Regions from separate parts of the Streptomyces sp. NPDC059582 genome, predicted to be linked through region 1. Evidence: riboswitches for the same ligand, from Rfam matches in the RefSeq annotation. Region 1 holds a riboswitch; the other holds the start of a gene.

Evidence for each region. A riboswitch is a leader RNA that binds a small molecule or an ion and turns the genes downstream of it on or off. The one in region 1 is predicted to bind glycine.
Region 2: it holds a riboswitch for glycine, as region 1 does, so the genes downstream of both, gcvP (aminomethyl-transferring glycine dehydrogenase) here and gcvT (glycine cleavage system aminomethyltransferase GcvT) in region 1, are expected to answer to the same signal.

Annotation. Positions count from the first base shown of each region.
Region 1 is NZ_JBHWCC010000028.1:29,884-37,060, reverse strand. Features, by position in the region: gene ACFV0T_RS23425 (enhanced serine sensitivity protein SseB) at 1-156, opposite strand, end outside; gene ACFV0T_RS23420 (AAA family ATPase) at 731-1,402, opposite strand; glycine riboswitch at 1,574-1,676, shown strand; gene gcvT (glycine cleavage system aminomethyltransferase GcvT) at 1,857-2,975, shown strand; gene gcvH (glycine cleavage system protein GcvH) at 3,085-3,462, shown strand; gene glyA (serine hydroxymethyltransferase) at 3,477-4,742, shown strand; gene ACFV0T_RS23400 (L-serine ammonia-lyase) at 4,828-6,195, shown strand; gene ACFV0T_RS23395 (acyltransferase family protein) at 6,302-7,177, opposite strand, start outside.
Region 2 is NZ_JBHWCC010000077.1:18,326-25,502, reverse strand. Features, by position in the region: gene ACFV0T_RS38930 (MerR family transcriptional regulator) at 1-208, shown strand, start outside; gene ACFV0T_RS38925 (bifunctional nuclease family protein) at 293-766, shown strand; gene ACFV0T_RS38920 (MerR family transcriptional regulator) at 1,016-1,660, shown strand; gene ACFV0T_RS38915 (DNA polymerase IV) at 1,717-3,201, shown strand; gene ACFV0T_RS38910 (PRC-barrel domain-containing protein) at 3,555-3,926, opposite strand; glycine riboswitch at 4,041-4,139, shown strand; gene gcvP (aminomethyl-transferring glycine dehydrogenase) at 4,321-7,177, shown strand, end outside.

The sequences.
Region 1 (7,177 bases):
CACCTCGACGATCCGTCCGCCGGCCGTCGGGACGCCGAGGGAGGCGGAAAGCACCTCCTCCAGCTCGTTGCCGGGCCATCCGCCGTGCGGATGGGGGTGCGTCTGTGCGGGGAAGCCCGCGGAAAAGTCCGCGGGAAGATCCGCCGGGAAGTCCATCTCTCTACCGCCTGCTGGGAACCTGCTGTGGCTCAAAAGGCTAACGGGTGCGGGCCTCCGTGCAATCGTCCCGCAGACCGATCCGCGACGGCCCCGCGAGCCGCTCCGTCGCGCCGTGCCCGCGGACCGCGCCGCCTGGCCGTCGCCGTGGCCGGCCTTTGGCCCATCGGTCCGCCGATCCGACCGCCCCTTGGCCCACCGATCCGCCGAGTTGAGCACCCCTCGGCCCACCCACCCACCGATCCGACCGCCCCTCGGCCCACCAATGCGTCGAGTTGAGCACCCCTCGGCCCACCCACCCACCGATCCGACCGCCCCTCGGCCCACCAATGCGTCGAGTTGAGCACCCCTCGGCCCACCCGCCCGCCGACCGGACCGTCCCTCGGCTCCTCCGCCCGTCGCCCCGACCGTGCCCCCTGCCCGTCCGTCCGTCGACCAGGCCCCCTCCACACATGGGCCTCTTCCCGGCACCCCGGCACGTCCGTCCGACCGCCCCCTCCGGCGCATCCACCCGTCGGCCCGGTGGGCCGGCCCCCTCGCCCGCCCACCCCGTCGCCCTTCCCTCCCTCCGCGCTCAGGCCGCGAAGTCGATCCGGCCCAGTACGTCCGCCGCGTCCCGGTCCAGGAGCAGCGCCGAGCCGCAGCCCGGGGGCAGGTCGCCCTTCTCGACGGCGCGCAGCAGACGGGCGGCGGCGCGGCGGTGGCGCAGGAAGGCGTAGCGCGAGACGCCGCGGCCCCGGTCGCGCTGGCCCTCCAGAGCCGTGCTCGGGGTGACGTCGAGCAGCAGCAGGTGCAGGGTGCCGCCCCGGCGGCGGGCTTCGCGGGCCAGCCAGTCGCGCACCCAGGCCTGGGTGCCGCAGTCGTGCACGACGACGCCCCGGCCGGTGCGCACGGCGCGGCGCAGTCCGGCGTAGTGGGCGAGGCGGACGAGCGGGCGGTAGCAGGCGTACGGCAGGAAGCGGGGCGCGCGGGCGTCCCAGCGGTCGCGGGTGTCCTGGGAGTCGACGCGGATGCCCCGCGCCGCGCGCCGCATCAGCGTGGACTTGCCGCTGCCGGGCAGGCCGGTGATCACGACCAGGTCGCGGGGACCGAAGACCAGGCCGTGCGGGCTGTGCCCGGAGCGCTCGCGCAAGTCGCGGACGACCGGCGCGGGCAGTGGCGCGCGCGCCTCGGCGACCGGGGCCGCGGGCTGCTTGGGCAGTGCGGCGGCCGTACTGGCGTACGCCGTGATCCTGTTCACCGTCATCGTCCTCCCCTGGGGTCAGGTAAGTCCTTTCCCCGCCAAGCGTAAAGAGAAGGTAATGCGTGATGTCCGGCGTTTTCGTGCGCGTACCGCCACAAGCCGGTTACAGATGCGGCCCTGCCCTCGGCGGACGAGGCGTGCAATGATGTCCGCGCCAACTGCATACCGGCCGCTTGAATCCGCGCGGGAGAGTCCCCAGCAGCAGTGCTGCGCCGGGGCGCCGAAGGAGCAAGTCCCTCCCTTGAATCTCTCAGGCCCCAGTTACCGCGCGGGCGAGGCACATCTGAAAAGCGGGCCGCTGCGACAGTGGCTCCACCCAAGGTGCAAGTCGTGACCACGCGTGGTCACGACGAACCTCTCAGGTTCCGATGACAGATGGGGAGGAACGACCTCGCCCTCCCCCATGCTCGGTTCTGCCGCGCAGGGGACCCCCATCGCCCTGGGAGACGACCGTCCGATGAGCAGTACCCCACTCCGTCACACCGCGCTGGATGCCGTACACCGCTCGCTCGGCGCGACGATGACCGACTTCGCCGGCTGGGACATGCCCCTGCGCTACGGCTCCGAGCGGGACGAGCACAACGCGGTGCGGACCAGGGCCGGTCTGTTCGACCTGTCGCACATGGGCGAGATCACGGTCACCGGACCGCAGGCCGCGGACCTGCTGAACCACGCCCTGGTCGGCAACATCGGCTCCGTCGGCGTCGGCCGCGCGCGCTACACCATGATCTGCCAGGCGGACGGCGGCATCCTCGACGACCTGATCGTCTACCGGCTCGGTGAGACGGAGTACATGGTCGTCGCCAACGCCTCCAACGCGCAGACCGTGCTCGACGCGCTCGTGGAGCGGTCCGCCGGCTTCGACGCCGAGGTCCGCGACGACCGCGACGCCTACGCCCTGATCGCCGTCCAGGGCCCCGAGTCCCCCGGCATCCTGAAGTCCCTCACCGACGCCGACCTCGACGGCCTGAAGTACTACGCGGGCCTGCCCGGCACCGTCGCGGGCGTCCCCGCCCTCATCGCGCGCACCGGCTACACCGGCGAGGACGGCTTCGAGCTGTTCGTGGCCCCGGCCGACGCGGAGCGGGTGTGGCAGGCGCTCACCGAGGCGGGCGCGCCCGTCGGACTGATCGCGTGCGGTCTGTCCTGCCGGGACACGCTGCGCCTGGAGGCGGGCATGCCGCTGTACGGGCACGAGCTGACCACCTCCCTGACGCCCTTCGACGCCGGGCTCGGACGGGTCGTGAAGTTCGAGAAGGAGGGCGACTTCGTGGGCCGCGAGGCGCTGACGGAGGCCGCTTCCCGGGCCGAGGCGAAGCCCCCGCGCGTCCTCGTCGGCCTGGTCGCCGAGGGCCGCCGTGTCCCGCGCGCCGGGTACGCCGTCGTGGCCGGCGGCGAGGTGATCGGCGAGGTCACCTCCGGCGCCCCCTCGCCCACGCTGGGCAAGCCGATCGCCATGGCGTACGTCGACGCGGCGCACGCGGCGCCTGGCACCCGGGGCGTCGGCGTGGACATTCGCGGAACCCACGAGGCGTACGAGGTCGTGGCGCTCCCGTTCTACAAGCGCCAGAAGTAGACACTGAGCGCGGTCCTTGCGTGACACCGCGCACATTTCCGCTGCTCATCAGCGGTTCCGACCCTCCCCCATCCATCAGCACTCCCCCGCGTACAGGAGAATTCAGGCCATGAGCAACCCCCAGCAGCTGCGCTACAGCAAGGAGCACGAGTGGCTGTCGGGCGCCGAGGACGGCGTCTCGACGGTCGGCATCACGGAGCACGCGGCCAACGCGCTCGGCGATGTCGTCTTCGTTCAGCTCCCGGAGGTCGGTGACACGGTGACCGCGGGCGAGACCTGCGGCGAGCTGGAGTCGACCAAGTCGGTCAGCGACCTGTACTCCCCCGTCGACGGGGAGATCACCGAGGTCAACGAGGACGTGGTGAACGACCCGTCGCTGGTGAACTCGGCCCCCTTCGAGGGCGGCTGGCTGTTCAAGGTGCGCGTGACGGACGAGCCGGCCGACCTGCTCTCCGCCGACGAGTACACCGCCTTTTCCGCCGGCTGAGGAGTCACCCACCCATGTCGCTTCTGAACACCCCCCTGCACGAGCTCGACCCGGACGTCGCCGCCGCCGTCGACGCCGAGCTGCACCGTCAGCAGTCCACCCTGGAGATGATCGCCTCCGAGAACTTCGCGCCGGTCGCGGTCATGGAGGCGCAGGGCTCGGTCCTGACCAACAAGTACGCCGAGGGCTACCCGGGCCGCCGCTACTACGGTGGCTGCGAGCACGTCGACGTCGCCGAGCAGATCGCCATCGACCGGGTCAAGGAGCTGTTCGGCGCCGAGTACGCCAACGTGCAGCCCCACTCGGGCGCCTCCGCCAACCAGGCCGCGCTGTTCGCGCTGGCCCAGCCCGGCGACACCATCCTCGGCCTGGACCTGGCGCACGGCGGCCACCTGACCCACGGGATGCGGCTGAACTTCTCCGGCAAGCAGTTCGACGTGGTCGCGTACCACGTGGACGACTCCGGCCTGGTCGACATGGCCGAGGTGGAGCGGCTCGCCAAGGAGCACCGCCCGAAGGTGATCATCGCGGGCTGGTCGGCGTATCCGCGCCAGCTGGACTTCGCGGAGTTCCGCCGGATCGCCGACGAGGTCGAGGCCTATCTGTGGGTCGACATGGCGCACTTCGCGGGTCTGGTCGCGGCCGGCCTCCACCCGAACCCGGTGGAGCACGCGGACGTGGTCACCTCCACGACCCACAAGACGCTGGGCGGTCCCCGCGGCGGCATCATCCTGGCGAAGAAGGACTTCGCGAAGAAGCTGAACTCCTCGGTGTTCCCGGGCTTCCAGGGCGGCCCCCTGGAGCACGTGATCGCGGCCAAGGCGGTCTCCTTCAAGATCGCCGCCGGCGAGGACTTCAAGGAGCGCCAGCGCCGTACGGTGGACGGCGCGCGGATCCTCGCCGAGCGCCTGACCGCGCCGGACGCCCGCGAGGCCGGGGTGAACGTCCTGTCGGGCGGCACGGACGTGCACCTGATCCTGGTCGACCTGCGCGAGTCCGAGCTGGACGGCCAGCAGGCCGAGGACCGCCTCCACGAGGTCGGCATCACGGTCAACCGCAACGCCGTCCCGAACGACCCGCGGCCCCCGATGGTGACGTCGGGCCTGCGGATCGGCACGCCGGCCCTGGCCACCCGAGGCTTCACGGCCGAGGACTTCGCCGAGGTCGCGGACGTGATCGCACAGGCGCTCAAGCCGTCGTACGACGTCGAGTCGCTGAAGTCCCGGGTGAAGGCCCTGGCCGACAAGCACCCGCTGTACCCCACGCTGGGCAGCAAGTAGTACCGCCGTACGGGGCACCGCGCGCACACTGAGAGGTGAGCACGGTGCCCCACCCCTTGTTCCACCCCCGTTCTGAGGAGTCACCGTGGCCATCTCGGTCTTCGACCTGTTCTCGATCGGCATCGGCCCGTCCAGCTCCCACACGGTCGGCCCGATGCGCGCGGCGCGCATGTTCGCCCACAGGCTGCGCAACGAAAGCCTGCTGGACTCCGTCGCGTCCGTGCGCACGGAGCTGTACGGCTCCCTCGGCGCCACCGGCCACGGCCACGGCACCCCCAAGGCGGTGCTCCTCGGCCTGGAGGGCGACTCGCCGCGCACGGTGGACGTGGAGCGGGCCGACGATCGGGTGGAGAAGATCAAGGAGGCGGGACGGCTCCGGCTGCTCGGCGAGCACGAGATCCCGTTCTCCTTCGACGACGACCTGATACTGCACCGCCGCGAGACGCTCCCCTACCACGCGAACGGCATGACGCTGTGGGCGTACGACGACGCGGGGAAGGAGCTGCTGTCGAAGACGTACTACTCCGTCGGCGGCGGCTTCGTCGTCGACGAGGACGCGGTGGGCGCGGACCGCATCAAGCTGGACGACACGGTCCTCAAGTACCCCTTCCGCACGGGCGACGAGCTGCTGCGCCTGACGAAGGAGACGGGCCTGTCGATCTCCGCGCTGATGCTGGAGAACGAGCGCGCCTGGCGCACGGAGGAGGAGATCCGCTCCGGCCTGCTCGACATCTGGCGGGTGATGCAGGCGTGCGTGTCGCGTGGCATGTCCCGTGAGGGCATTCTGCCGGGCGGCCTGCGGGTGCGCCGCCGCGCCGCGGTGACGGCCCGCCAGCTGCGGGCCGACGGCGACGCGTTGGCCCACTCCATGGAGTGGATCACGCTCTACGCGATGGCGGTGAACGAGGAGAACGCGGCCGGCGGCCGCGTGGTGACCGCCCCCACGAACGGCGCCGCGGGCATCATCCCGGCGGTCCTGCACTACTACGTCAACTTCATCCCCGGCGCGGACGAGGAGGGCGTGGTCCGTTTCCTCCTCGCGGCCGGAGCCATCGGGATGCTCTTCAAGGAGAACGCCTCCATCTCCGGCGCCGAGGTCGGCTGCCAGGGCGAGGTCGGCTCCGCCTGCTCCATGGCCGCCGGCGCGCTCGCCGAGGTGCTGGGCGGCAGTCCCGAGCAGGTGGAGAACGCCGCCGAGATCGGCATGGAGCACAACCTCGGCCTGACCTGCGACCCCGTCGGCGGGCTCGTCCAGATCCCGTGCATCGAACGCAACGGCATGGCGGCGGTCAAGGCCGTCACGGCCGCCCGCATGGCCATGCGCGGCGACGGCTCCCACAAGGTCTCCCTCGACAAGGTCATCAAGACCATGAAGGAGACCGGCGCCGACATGTCCGTCAAGTACAAGGAGACGGCCCGGGGCGGGCTGGCGGTCAACATCATCGAGTGCTGAGGTCGAGCACCGGGATCGGGCGCTGAGCGGATGCCCCCCGCTCGGCGGCTCGCCCGGCTCGGCGGCTCGCCCGGCTCGGCGGCTCGCCCGGCTCAGCGGCGCCGGCTCAGTGGCTCGGCCGCCCCCCGACGGCATCGGTCAGGCGGTCGTCGAGGACGGGGGCGAGGGCCGCTGCGTACCCCTCGGACAGGTGGCTGTCGTCGCGGTAGGCGAGGATGTTCCCGACCAGCACCGGGCAGGCGCCGGTGTGGGTGCACAGCCAGGGCCGCGGGTCGATCAGCGCGGCGCCGGCCGACTTCGCCGCGGCCGTGACCGCCGCTCGCCGGACCGGATCCTGGACCGCCTCGGGCAGGTGGTTCGCGCACCGGGTCAGCCGCATCGGGTACAGCGCCGCGCAGTCGACCGCGTCCGACTTCGGCCAGGGGGTGTCGAGCAGCACGGCGATCCGGGCCCCCGAAGCGCCGAGGGCGTCGAAGGTGGTGCGGAACCCGTCGGTCCACTGCCGGCCGGGATCGGTCGTCGGGCGGACCGGGTCACCCGCCTCCGAGGAGGAGACGACCACCAGCGCGGGGCGCAGGGCCTTGATCCGCGCGATCGCCTTGTCGCGCCAGACGTCGCAGGACGCGTACGGCTCGCCCTGGTGGACGATGGTCACCGCGGCCGTCTTGCAGGACGCCTTCGTCAGCGAGACCAGCTTCCAGTGGTGTGCGCGCGCGAGCCGGTCGAGCGCGGGGAACCACTGGGCGGCGTGGGAATCGCCGAAGAGCACGACCACGTCGTGCGAGGCGGGGTCGCCGTAGACGCACGACGGTGTGCGTGTGCCGCCGTAGCTCGCGTGACAGCCGTCCCGGTAGATCGGGGACCGGACCGCCTTGATCTCGGTCAGGGCCGGTGCGAGATTGCTCGGCAGGCTCGTGCCGGACGTCTCCAGGAGCTGTTCCACGCGCTGTGCCGGGTCCGCCGCGCTCGCGAGTTCGTGCCG
Region 2 (7,177 bases), on a different contig from region 1:
CGGGATCGAGCCACGGCATCTGCGGGTGATGAAAGCCGCCGCGGACCGTGAGGCGGGGCTCGTGGACCAGGTGGTCGCGCCGCTCAAGCGGCACCGCAACCCGCAGACCAGGGCACACGCGGAGGACCGCACCAAGGAGCTGGCGGGGCTCACCGTGAAGCTGCACGCGGCGCTGGTGCAGACCGCGCTCGGGGTCCGGCTGCCCTGAACCGGGTGGTCGCGCGCGGCGTGATCGGGCGCCCGTTCCGGGCCCGACTACCCAAACGTCCCGGGCACGGCCTAGGGTTGCTGTGTGAACGAGCTCGATGTCGTAGGTGTCCGGGTCGAAATGCCCTCCAACCAACCGATCGTGCTCCTGCGTGAAGTGGGAGGCGACCGTTACCTCCCCATCTGGATCGGGCCGGGGGAGGCGACGGCGATCGCCTTCGCCCAGCAGGGCATGGCCCCCGCGCGACCGCTGACCCACGACCTGTTCAAGGACGTGCTGGAAGCCGTCGGTCAGGAGCTCACCGAAGTACGCATCACGGACCTGCGTGAGGGCGTCTTCTACGCGGAGCTGGTCTTCGCCAGTGGGATCGAGGTCAGTGCCCGTCCCTCCGACGCCATAGCGCTGGCGCTGCGCACCGGGACGCCGATCTACGGCAGCGACACGGTGCTCGACGACGCCGGCATCGCGATCCCGGACGAGCAGGAGGACGAGGTGGAGAAGTTCCGCGAGTTCCTCGACCAGATCTCGCCCGAGGACTTCGGCAGCAGCAGCCAGTAGGCCGGTGCGACAGCGGGGCGCCGTGGGGCCGGGCCGCCGGTGATGGGCCAGAACGGGCGGCAATTGCCAGCGGCGAGTGAGAGCGTCCTGCGGCTCCCTCCGAGCGCATTCGGCTAGCCTTTCCCCGCGGTGGGGTACGGGAAACCACTCCTAGGGTGATTATCACTCGGCGTGCCGAGTGTGGCGATCGTTGACGCACCCCTGGTGACTGCCTACCGTCGAGGAGGCAGGTCGAGGACGGAGGTCGGCGTGAGCAGCAGCGGCGGCGGTATGGCTGGGGGTGTCCCGGGATCCGGTTGCGGGGCGAGCGGTCCGTACCCGCTTCACAGCAACGCGGTCGATCACGTTCCGCAGCGACCTTCGGCCGTGCCGAGCAGCGGAGGGGCGACGTCCATGGCGTCCGAGCAGATCGGCTATCGAGGCCCGACGGCCTGTGCGGCCGCGGGGATCACCTACCGGCAACTCGACTACTGGGCCCGTACCGGGCTGGTCGAGCCGAGTGTGCGCCCCGCCTACGGGTCGGGGACGCAGCGCCTGTACAGCTTCCGGGACGTGGTCGTCCTCAAGATCGTCAAACGGTTCCTCGACACCGGGGTGTCGCTCCAGAACATCCGCACCGCCGTCCAGCACCTCCGGGAGCGGGGCTTCAGCGACCTGGAGCGCATGACACTGATGTGCGACGGCGCCACGGTCTACGAGTGCACCTCGCCCGACGAGGTCCACGCCCTGCTCCAGGGCGGTCAGGGCGTTTTCGGGATCGCCGTGGGCGTGGTGTGGCGGGACGTGGAGAACGCCCTGTCACAGCTGCACGGGGAGCGGATCGACACGGGGGAGACCCTGGTCGGGCCCAACCCCGCCGACGAGCTGGCGCGGCGCCGCAACCGGGCCGTCTGAGAGGCGCCCCGAGCCGCGCCGGGGCATTGTCAGTGGCGTAGGGCAGCATCGGAGATGTGAGAACCGCGCCCACGATCCTGCATCTCGACATGGATGCCTTCTTCGCCTCGGCGGAACAGGCGTCCAAGCCGAGCCTGCGCGGGAAGGCCGTCGTCGTGGGCGGGCTGGGACCACGCGGGGTGGTGGCGACCGCGTCGTACGAGGCGCGGGTCTTCGGGGTCAACTCGGCGATGCCCATGGCGCAGGCGCGCCGGCTGGCGCCGAACGCCGCGTACCTCGTGCCGCGCTTCGGGTTCTACCGGGCGATCAGCGAGCAGGTGATGGGGCTGCTGCGGGCGCTGTCACCGCTGGTGGAGCCGCTGAGCCTGGACGAGGCGTTCGTGGATCTGGAGGCGGGGGAGACGGCCTGGGACGCGGAGTCGGCCCGGCTGACGGGTGTGCGGCTGCGCGCCGACATACGAGCCGTCACGGGGCTCACGGGGTCCGTGGGGCTGGCGGCCTCCAAGATGCTCGCGAAGATCGCTTCCGAGCAGGCCAAGCCGGACGGGCTGGTGCTGATCGAGCCCGGCACCGAGCGGGCGCTGCTCGGGCCGATGTCGGTGCGGACGCTGCCGGGCGTGGGGCCGGCCACCGGCGACCATCTGCGGCGGGCCGGGATCACCACGGTCGACGAGATCGCGGAGGCGGGCGAGGACGAGCTCGTACGGCTGCTGGGCAAGGCGCACGGGCACGCGCTGCACGCGATGGCGCTGGCACACGACGACCGGCCCGTGGTGGCCGAGCGGGAGACCAAGTCGGTGTCGGTCGAGGACACGTACGACGTGGACATCCACGATCGGCTCAGGGTGGGGCTCGAGGTGCAGCGGCTGGCCGACCGGTGTGTGGGACGGCTGCGCGGGGCCGGGCTGTCGGGGCGGACCATCGTGCTGAAGGTGCGGCGCTACGACTTCTCGACGCTGACCCGGTCGGAGACGCTGCGGGGGCCGACGGACGATCCGGCGGTCGTACGGGAGGCGGCGGCCCGGCTGCTGGACTCCGTGGACACGACGGGCGGGGTGCGGCTCCTGGGGGTGGGCGTGTCCGGGCTCGCCGACTACACGCAGGAGGACTTGTTCGCGCAGGCGGCCGGGGAGCTGGCGCGGCACGCGCCGGAGGAGAAGGCCGCCCAGGAGTCCGTGCCGGAGTCGCCGGAGCCGGTCGAGCGGCGCTGGCGGGCCGGGCATGACGTGCGGCACGCCGAGCACGGACATGGCTGGGTGCAGGGCAGCGGCCTCGGCCGGGTCACCGTCCGGTTCGAGACGCCCGACTCCGTACCTGGGCGGGTACGGACGTTCCGGATCGACGACCCGGATCTCGAACCGGCGGATCCGCTGCCACTGGTGCGGCGAAGACCGGACGAGGAGGGCGCTGTCGCGGCCGTGACAGAGGCAGTGGTGGTGACCACGGACGCCGGATCGGTCGTGCCCTCGGACGTGGCCCGGGACTCGGACGGTGGTGTCGCGGTGGAGCGGTCGGCCGGATCGGGGCAGGCGGGGGATTGACGGCGGAGCCGCGGCGCGGTCGGCCCGAAGCGGTCCGTCCGGGCGCGGGGTCCGACGCGGTTCAGCCGAACGCGTTGGGGCGGGTCCGAGGAGCTTGGGCCGGGAGTGGCCCGGCGGCCGCCTGCCTCGCGACCGCCGGATCGTCCGTGGGCCCGCGCGGCGTCTCCGACCGGGTCGCGGGGAGAAAGCGTTCCAGGGCTGCGTTGCGAGCAGCTTCCAGGACCACCGTGCCGTCGCCCGCGCCATGCGTCGACCCGGCAGCCGGGTGGTCGGGCGGCCGGGCGGTCGGGCGGCGGGATGGCGGGGCGTAGTACGACGGCGGTGTGGTGGGGGCAGTCGGGCGGGTGGTGGGGTCAGGCCTCGTCCGTGCCTGCCAGCTTGCCGAAGTCGTGGTCCGGGATCGGGGGAGGAGCGGCGATGTCGAGGCCATAGTGGTGGTAGAGCTGGAGCTCCTGCTCGGGCGAGAGGTGGCGCCCGACGCCGAAGTCCGGGGCGTCCTTGATCAGCGCTCGCTCGAAGGGGATGCGCAGGGCGCCCTCGACCAGTTCGCTGGGCTCGAGCGGGACGAAGGCGTCTCTCGAGAACAGGCCGGTACGTATGGCAGCCCACTCCGGCACGCCGGTCGCGTCGTCGAGGTAGACCTCGTCGATGGTTCCGATCTTGGTGCCGTTGCGGTCGAACGCCTTGCGGCCGATCAGGTTGCGCGGATCGATATCGGTCTGCACGGGCCCTCCTCCAGGTCGCAACTCATTCGTAAGCACTACAAAAGAGCACAATCAGGAAGGTGGCCACTCGAAGGATCCGCTGTTGACCGCGCTGGTACGCTGGCAGACGGCTGCCGACCCCGTGCGGGAGAGTCCTCCGAGCATCATCATCGGAGGCGCCGAAGGAGCAAATCCTCCCCGGAATCTCTCAGGCCCACGTACCGCACGGACGAGGTCACTCTGGAAAGCAGGGCGGGTGTCGTCGGACTCCCGCTCTCACCGACGGTGAAAGCCGGTATCCCCTTTGTGGGCGATCCGGTGAAGCTCTCAGGTTGAGATGACAGAGGGGGAGGCCGTCCGGGTACCTGCGCCTTGGTACCCCTCGCAGGTCGCGTCAGACCAGGAGGCCTCCGCAATGACCGCCCACCGCATTCCGCTCTCCGAGCTCGAACAGGGAATCCCGTTCGAGCAGCGCCACATCGGGCCCGACCAGGAGGCGCGGGCCAAGATGCTCGCGCAGGTCGGGTACGGCTCGTTGGACGAACTCACGGCAGCCGCGGTCCCGGATGTGATCAAGAACGCCGACGCGCTCGACCTGCCCGGCGCGCGCACCGAGGCCGAGGTGCTGGCCGAGCTGCGCTCCCTCGCGGACCGCAACGAGGTCCTCGGCTCGATGATCGGCCTCGGCTACTACGGCACCTTCACGCCGCCCGTCATCCTGCGCAACGTCATGGAGAACCCGGCCTGGTACACGGCGTACACGCCCTACCAGCCGGAGATCTCGCAGGGCCGGCTCGAGGCGCTGCTGAACTTCCAGACCATGGTCGCCGAGCTCACCGGCCTGCCGACGTCCGGCGCCTCGCTGCTCGACGAGGGCACGGCCGCCGCCGAGGCGATGGCGCTGTCCCTGCGCATGGGCAAGAACAAGAAGGGTCTGTTCCTGGTCGACGCGGACGCGCTGCCGCAGACCATCGCCGTGATCCAGACCCGCGCCGAGCCGACCGGCGTCGAGGTCGTCGTCGCCGACCTCAGCGACGGTATTCCGGCCGAGATCGCCGAGCGCGAGATCAACGGCGTACTCGTCCAGTACCCCGGCGCCTCCGGAGCCGTGCGCGACATCAAGCCGGTCGTCGACCGGGCGCACGAGCTGGGCGCGCTCGTCACCGTCGCCGCCGACCTGCTCGCGCTGACGCTGCTGACCTCGCCGGGCGAACTCGGCGCGGACATCGCGGTCGGCACCACCCAGCGCTTCGGTGTGCCGATGGGCTTCGGCGGACCGCACGCCGGTTACATGGCCGTACGCGAGAAGTTCGCGCGCAGCCTGCCCGGGCGGCTCGTGGGCGTGTCCGTCGACGCCGACGGGAACCGGGCCTACCGCCTCGCCCTCCAGACCCGTGAGCAGCACATCCGCCGGGAGAAGGCGACCAGCAACATCTGCACCGCGCAGGTGCTGCTCGCCGTGATGGCCGGCATGTACGCCGTCTACCACGGGCCCGAGGGCCTGAAGGCCGTCGCCCGGCGCACCCACCGCTACGCCACGCTCCTCGCCGCGGGTCTCACCGCGGGCGGGGTCGAGATCGTGCACGGCGCCTTCTTCGACACGCTCACCGCGCGGGTGCCGGGCCGGGCCGCCGCGACCGTGGCCGCGGCGCGCGAGCACGGCGTGAACCTGTACCTCGTCGACGCCGACCACGTCTCCCTCGCCTGCGACGAGACCACCACGCGGGCACAGCTCGCCGCCGTGTGGACGGCCTTCGGTGTCGAGTGCGACATCGAGGCGCTGGACGAGACCACCGAGGACACCCTGCCGGCCGCGCTGCTGCGTACCGACACGTACCTGACGCACCCGGTCTTCCACCAGCACCGCTCCGAGACCGCGATGCTGCGCTACCTGCGCCGGCTGTCCGACCGCGACTACGCGCTCGACCGCGGCATGATCCCGCTGGGCTCCTGCACCATGAAGCTCAACGCGACCACCGAGATGGAGCCGGTCACCTGGCCCGAGTTCGGCCAGCTGCATCCCTTCGCGCCCGCCGAGCAGGCGCAGGGCTACCTCACGCTCATCCGTGAGCTGGAGGATCGGCTCGCCGAGGTCACCGGCTACGACAAGGTCTCCCTCCAGCCCAACGCCGGTTCGCAGGGCGAGCTGGCCGGTCTGCTCGCCGTACGCGGGTACCACCGGGCCAACGGGGACGAGCAGCGGACCGTCTGTCTGATCCCCTCCTCCGCGCACGGCACCAACGCCGCCAGCGCCGTCATGGCCGGTATGAAGGTCGTCGTGGTGAAGACCGCCGGGGACGGCGAGATCGACGTCGACGACCTGCGGGCGAAGATCGAGCAGTACCGCGACGAGCTGTCGGTGCTGATGATCACGTACCCGTCCACGCACGGCGTCTTCGAGGAGCACGTCGCCGACATCTGCGCGCAGGTGCACGAGGCGGGCGGCCAGGTCTACGTCGACGGGGCCAACCTCAACGCACTCGTCGGCCTCGCCAAGCCGGGCCACTTCGGCGGCGACGTCTCGCACCTGAACCTGCACAAGACGTTCTGCATCCCGCACGGCGGCGGCGGACCCGGCGTCGGCCCGGTGGCCGTACGGTCGCACCTGGCGCCGTACCTGCCGAACCACCCGATGCAGCCCGCGGCCGGTCCCGAGACCGGGGTCGGCCCGATCTCGGCGGCTCCGTGGGGTTCGGCCGGCATCCTGCCCATCTCGTGGGCCTACGTCCGTCTCATGGGCGGCGAAGGGCTCAAGCGGGCCACGCAGGTGGCGGTGCTCTCGGCCAACTACATCGCCAAGCGGCTCGAACCGCACTTCCCCGTGCTGTACACGGGCCCGGGCGGCCTGGTCGCCCACGAGTGCATCATCGACCTGCGCCCGCTCACCAAGGCGACCGGCGTGAGCGTCGACGACGTCGCCAAGCGGCTCATCGACTACGGCTTCCACGCGCCGACGATGTCGTTCCCGGTGGCCGGGACGCTGATGATCGAGCCGACCGAGTCCGAGGACCTGATCGAGCTCGACCGGTTCTGCGAGGCGATGATCGCCATCCGTACGGAGATCGAGAAGGTCGGTGCCGACCACTGGCCGGCCGACGACAACCCGCTGCGCAACGCCCCGCACACCGCGGCCGCGCTCGGCGGGGAGTGGAAGCACGCCTACAGCCGCGAGGAGGCCGTCTTCCCGGCCGGAGTCTCGGCCGCCGACAAGTACTGGCCGCCGGTGCGCCGTATCGACCAGGCCTTCGGTGACCGGAACCTGGTCTGCTCGT